DNA from 2 places in the Emticicia sp. GW821-FHT11C11 genome. Region 1 is predicted to be linked to the other one. Evidence: riboswitches for the same ligand, from Rfam matches in the RefSeq annotation. Region 1 holds a riboswitch; the other holds the start of a gene.
The links. A riboswitch is a leader RNA that binds a small molecule or an ion and turns the genes downstream of it on or off. The one in region 1 is predicted to bind thiamine pyrophosphate.
Positions count from the first base shown of each region.

Region 2: linked by a shared signal. The riboswitch ahead of thiM (hydroxyethylthiazole kinase) and the one ahead of AC1RRY_RS13255 (TonB-dependent receptor) in region 1 are both predicted to bind thiamine pyrophosphate.

Region 1 is NZ_JBXARV010000002.1:779,785-782,964, forward strand. It holds gene AC1RRY_RS13255 (TonB-dependent receptor) at 1-1,873, opposite strand, end outside; TPP riboswitch at 1,986-2,083, opposite strand; gene AC1RRY_RS13260 (muconolactone Delta-isomerase family protein) at 2,234-2,530, shown strand; gene AC1RRY_RS13265 (barstar family protein) at 2,584-3,006, shown strand; gene AC1RRY_RS13270 (GNAT family N-acetyltransferase) at 3,003-3,180, shown strand, end outside.
Region 2 is NZ_JBXARV010000003.1:658,408-661,587, reverse strand. It holds gene AC1RRY_RS17930 (nitroreductase family protein) at 1-79, shown strand, start outside; gene AC1RRY_RS17925 (DNA alkylation repair protein) at 180-845, shown strand; gene AC1RRY_RS17920 (hypothetical protein) at 972-1,364, opposite strand; TPP riboswitch at 1,808-1,900, shown strand; gene thiM (hydroxyethylthiazole kinase) at 1,970-2,761, shown strand; gene thiE (thiamine phosphate synthase) at 2,767-3,180, shown strand, end outside.

The DNA of each region.
Region 1 (3,180 bases):
GCCCTCCTGCTATTACATTGGGTGAAAACGAGATATCTGTTTTGGCAAACTGATTTACTTTATCAGGGTCGCCGTCATAGTTCACAACGGTTTCAGTAAAGTTATTAATCTTGTTCTGACTAAAAGTAGCATTGGCATTGAGCCTCCATTGCGGAGCAAATTTCCAGTTGGCTACCAACTCTATGCCTGCTCTGTAACTTTTCGGAACATTCACACGGATTGCCTCCCCTACTCCGTTCACTTGCCCGGTCAGTACCAACTGATTCCGGTAGTTCATATAGTAAAAGTTGGCATCAAAACTCAGTTTTTGATTCGCCCAACGATATCCTGCTTCTAAATCTTCCAGATGCTCCGGTTTCGGTACTTTCACATTATCAATAAAATCCGTACGATTCGGCTCTTTATTACCCACTGCATAAGAAGCATAGACTGATGCTACGGTGCCTAACTGGTAATTAAGCCCCAGCTTAGGATTAACAAACTGAAACGAAGTATTCCGGGTAATATCCTGCAGTTTATCGGCTATGCCATTCATATCATAGTTAACTGTACGATATTGCACATCGGCAAATAAGTTAAACTTGTCGGTGAACTGATAGAATAGCTTACCGAAAATATTGAAGTCAGTTTTGATGGAACGGCTCTTGTACCAACGGTAATCGTTCGACGGTGTCTCAGCCATTTTTGTCCAGATTACCTCTCCGAAATGATACCCGTCATACTTGTTCCATGCGCCACCGATATTGGCCGACAGCTTTTTATTGCTCTGATAGTCGAATGAATAGGTAACACCATAGAAATGATTGTCAAGCCATTTTCTTCGCACCAAATCAGTATTTGTGATGGTATCTCCACCCAGCACCAGATTCGGCAGATTATAGACCGAAAGCTCATCCATTGCTCTGAACTGCTCATAGTACCCTTTTCCACGGGTATAATGTAGAGTCGGGTTAAAAGTCCACTTCTCGTTCAGTTTAAAAGAAGAAATCAGCTGATAATTATCCTGCTGGTAGTTATCCACTTGGTTAGGATAAGTATACGGGTTGTAAGTACGATTCGTCTTTAAGTAGTACTCCGGCACTCCTTCCCAGGCTTGATAGGTCACTTCTTTCCCTGAGAAAATATTCAGTCTTACAAAATTGCTTTTATTGTAGTAGCCTGTCGAAAAATAGAACGATTTCAGGTCTGAACTGGCTCTGTCGATGTATCCGTCTGATGATAATTTTGATAAACGGGCATCTACTACAAAATGATTGTTCAGCAAACCTGTGCTTGCCAGCACATTGGCTTTCACGGTATTGAATGAGCCATACGACAGATTGGTTTCTCCAAAAGCCTCACGCTCATAGCCCAAAGTACTGATATTCAGACTGGCTCCGAAAGCCCCGGCGCCATTGGTGGAAGTTCCAACCCCTCTTTGCACCTGAATACTCTGCACGCTGGAAGCAAAATCGGGCATATTTACCCAGAATGTACCCTGCGACTCAGAGTCATTATAGGGTATTCCATTAAGTGTAACATTGATACGGGTAGGATCGGACCCACGGATACGGATACCGGTATAGCCGACACCGGCTCCGGCGTCTGAACTGACCACTACTGACGGCAGCTGATTGAGCAGAAAAGGCAGGTCTTGCCCCAGATTCTGTTTTTTGATGTCGCGCTGATACACGTTCGTAAAAGCCATCCCGGTTTTTTCATTGGCACGGGTCGACTTCACCACTACCTCATTCAGTGCATTGATTCTGGTAGAATCCTGAGCAATGGCAGAAAAAGCAAAAATCTGAAACAGTAAAACGACCGATACGGTCAATCGGAAGAATTTTGATTGATTTAAATAGGTACTTAAAACACTTTTTGTTAATTTTTTCATTGTATCACGAAAATTTTAACAAGGCAAAGGAGTAAAATCTTGTGAGCCCTATCAGGCTCATTTGGTTAAACAAAATTTTAAATGAAAGCAAATAGCTCTGCAGGTGCGCATCCTACAGTACTATTCTCTGTCCCTTCGGCAGAATTACCTGCATCAGGTTCAATGGGTATAATCTCAGCCCGTTATATTAAGGCACCCCTTTTGAGATAAGTTGTGCAAAGAAAACGTTTTTTTTAGAAAACTTGTTTATATTAGTGATAGAAATTTATGACCTGAACACTACTTCATAAAGCTAAACCAAAGTAAATTCGGTAGTGTGGTATAGATTTTGTGCTATTTAATAAAACAAGAGAAGAGATTATGACTCAATTTATGGTGGAATTTGATTTGCCGGTGCCTTTCCCTGAAGGTTTCATTGCCAAAATTCCTTATCAACGAATTGCTGTAAATCAATTGTTAGAAGAAGGAAAACTGCATTCATACGCGTTGTCGTCTGACAGAAGCAGATTATGGTGTATTATAAACGCTCAGGACGAGCTGGAAGTAATGGATATTATTGCCGAATTTCCTTTGATAGATTATATGACTCCCACCATTACCGAATTAATGTTTAATAATTCGATAGTGATGAAGGTCCCTACATTTTCATTGAACTGATTTTTATGTGGTCTGAGTTTCAGACCACAAATTATTCCTGCCTAATCAATCTTATGCCTAATTTTCTGATTACCAATAATTTAGAACTTCCGGATAATTATTCCATCGTTGAACTGGACGGTCTTAAAACGCAGACACTGCGCGGCTTCTACGAAGAAATAGCCGATGCGCTGGCGTTTCCGGAAGAATTCGGTTTTACATTAGACGAGCTCGACGAACTGTTAAGCGACCTGTCGTGGCTGGAAGACGAGAAAATAGTATTATACATATCTCCGTCTGAGCATTTTATTGAAAAAGAACGAAACCCGGAAAAAATTGGCACGCTGTTCAATTTACTGGATGCTATCTGTGAAGATTGGCGTTGGGAAGACGGAGATAACGATTTGCCTAAAAAAGAACTTATTTTTGCGTTTTCTGACAGTGCACGAATCAAGGAGCTTTTGACTAAACAAGAGATTATCTACCGAACTGAATGAATTTCTTCTTAAGAAAATGGCAGGCAGGCGATGAGCAATCCTTGGCCGAAAATGCCAATAATTATCGCATCTGGAAGAACCTGAAAGACATTTTCCCTCACCCCTATACCATTACAGACGCTTATGAATGGGTGAAAATTGCAGGAGATTCTCCCGAGAATTTTGCCATACAAG
Region 2 (3,180 bases), on a different contig from region 1:
CGTTGGGCATTATAAAGAAACATTTAAGGTAGCGCATTCTTTCAGAAAACCTATCGACATGATAATGACCAGGCTTTAATTTACCGATACAGAATCGCTCATCAATGCCTCATTTATTCCGGTCGGTATAGCCGGATTAAAAAAGATTGAATAAATTCGGGCACAAAACTATGTAGCTTATGACAGTCGACCAGATATTGACCGAATTGAAAGCACTCTCGAACGAGAAGGTGCACAAGATGAACAAGAAAAACGGTGCCCCCGACAACCAGTTTGGTGTAAAAATGGGTGACATTAGAAAGATAGCCGACAGAATAAAAACGAATCATGCATTCGGACTCGAATTGTGGGCCACAGGCAATATTGAAGCCAGACTATTGGCAACTCTGGTAATGATACCTAAGAATTTATCGACCGACGAACTGGACAAACTGGCACGTTCGGAGAAGTTCCCGCAACTGGCCGACTGGCTTTATTCCTACGTCATCAAAGTACATCCGGATAAAGAAGAGCTCCGCCGGAAGTGGATGCAATCTGCCGAACCAACAGTAGCTCGCTACGGCTGGAGCCTTACTAGCGGACGAATTGCCAGAGAACCGGAAGGGTTCGACCTCAGCGCCCTGCTTGACAGATTAGAAACTGAAATGCCCACGGCTGATCCTTTTGTACAATGGACAATGAACTCGGCACTGGCGCAAATAGGCATCTGTCATCCACACCTCAGAACACGTGCCGTAGCGATAGGAGAAAAACTGGGCATCTACCGCGACTACCCCGTTTCCAAAGGTTGCACCTCCCCCTTCGCTCCTATATGGATAAACGAAATGGTAAAACGGCAGGGGTGAGAGATAGAGGGCTGTCCCGGCCGAGTCTCCCGCGTGCGCATGCCTTTGTCAGGCAAGAGGACTCGGCCGCAGGAGGTCTATCATTAACAGTTAAATCCTGAATTTATCAACAGGCGCATTCGACTCCTACATCTTTTTTGCCTTAACGGTCACCTTCGTGCCATCATAATCAACAAAGTAAAATTCAAAGATATTCCCCGTCACAAGTCCGAATTTTTGTTCTTCTTTCAATAGCTCTATTGAACTTCCGCTATTCACCAAAGTAAGTTCAATCTCACCTGTATCAGAAGTATTGGGGAATATAGCCGATGTTCTCAGGATACACGTGTTTGCGCTCTTCGGAATTAATTCGAATATGAAAGGGGTATCACCAAATGGAAACGGATATTCCTGCGAATCGATAATAACAACATACCCTTGATAAGTTCCCTTTATCCCGGCAGACAAATCAGGTTCAGGAGATTCATCACGACAACCAAAAAATACAAAAGCCAGCAGCAGCAATAAAATTTGTTTCATGTTATGGGATTTAATATTAGTAGCAACAAAAGTAGATAGATGGGTGATTAATTGCAAGATATTAATTAATAGGCTTCTCTATACCCAAGGGCTGAACATTCTTCATCGCACCTGAAATGGTGAAAAGGCGGAGGGTGGATAGATGGGTTAGATTAAAATTAAGTTATGTCCCGGCAGAGTCTCCCGGTGTGTGTCGGCCATAAGCCAAGTAAGGGGACTCTGCCGCAGGGGGCTATCCAACTACTGAATATTCAGATAACGAGTCAGTTTTACCTTTTCATTATCTTCATGCTAATTATAAAACTTTGCAGGTAATACCAAAACTTAGTCAATATGCAAATAAACACAGCTATCCAATAAAGTCGAACTAAAAGTTCGCCCCAAATCTACAATCTGCAACTGAAAATCGACATTTGCCATTCTGCAAAAAAGCCCTATCTTTGCCCCGGCTTTAGGGGTATTCTGAAAAGAATTGAGAGAGTCCCTTTGAACCTGATACGGTTGATACCGACGTAGGGAAAAGCGAATAATATATAGCTGCACACAGGCATATCTTATCCTCTTTTATCATCTTCTTTAGCCATTGTACTTTAATACCAAAAGCAATGGAAAACAATCTCTGGAAACACATCAGCGCAGTCCGCGCACAGTCGCCTCTGGTGCACAACATCACCAATTTTGTAGTAATGAACAACACTGCCAATGCCTTGCTGGCAGTGGGGGCATCGCCCATTATGGCGCATGCACATGCCGAGGTAGAAGACATGACCGCCATCTGTCAGTCGCTGGTTATCAACATCGGCACACTGGATGAATACTGGGTGCAGTCAATGCTGCTGGCAGCTGCACAGGCACAAAAACTGAACAAACCCTGGGTGCTAGACCCCGTAGGCGCCGGAGCAACCCCCTACCGCGACAGCACCCTGAGCCAATTACTGGCTTATAAGCCTACCATTATCCGGGGCAATGCCTCAGAGATACTCGCACTGGCCAAAGCCAATACCACGCCTACCAAAGGTGTAGACAGCACCGCCGAAAGCAACGAAGCCATTGATGCTGCCAGATTGATTGTAGACCAATACGATACCCTGGTGTGCATTTCGGGCAAGACCGATATCATAGTGGGTAAGGATATCCTCATTTATCTCAACAATGGTGATGCCCTGATGACCCGGGTTACCGGTTTGGGTTGTTCGGCTACGGCTGTCATTGGCGCGTTTATTGCGGTTATCGAAAACAAAATCGAAGCGGTAACTGCCGCAATGGCATTATTCAGCATCAGCGGAGAGTTAGCTGCCCGGCAATGCGCCGGTCCGGGAAGTTTGCAGGTACAATTATTGGATACGTTACATACCATAACAGAACAACAATTTTTGCAAACCTTGAAAATCGAATAACGCTCATGCATCCGCAATTTCCATATCAGTTATATCTCGTTATTTCAGAAGCCGCCTGTCTGGGACGCGACTTCCTCAAAGTAGCTGAGCTGGCCATTGCCGGAGGAGTAGATATTATTCAGTTGAGAGAAAAAATGCTCGATACTCCCACATTCATCGAAAAAGCGCGACAACTCAAAGAAGTCACCGATCGATATGGCGTACCACTTATTATCAACGACAACATAGCAGTAGCCAATGCCATTGAAGCTTTCGGTGTGCACGTAGGGCGGAGTGATACTCCGCCGACAGAGATACGCAGCAGATGGGGGAATCGTCTGCAGATCGGGTATTCTATTGAGCACCTGAGCCAACTGAATACCTTTGAAGTAGACACAGCCGGGCATCTGGGCATCAGCCCCATATTCTCTACCCCTACC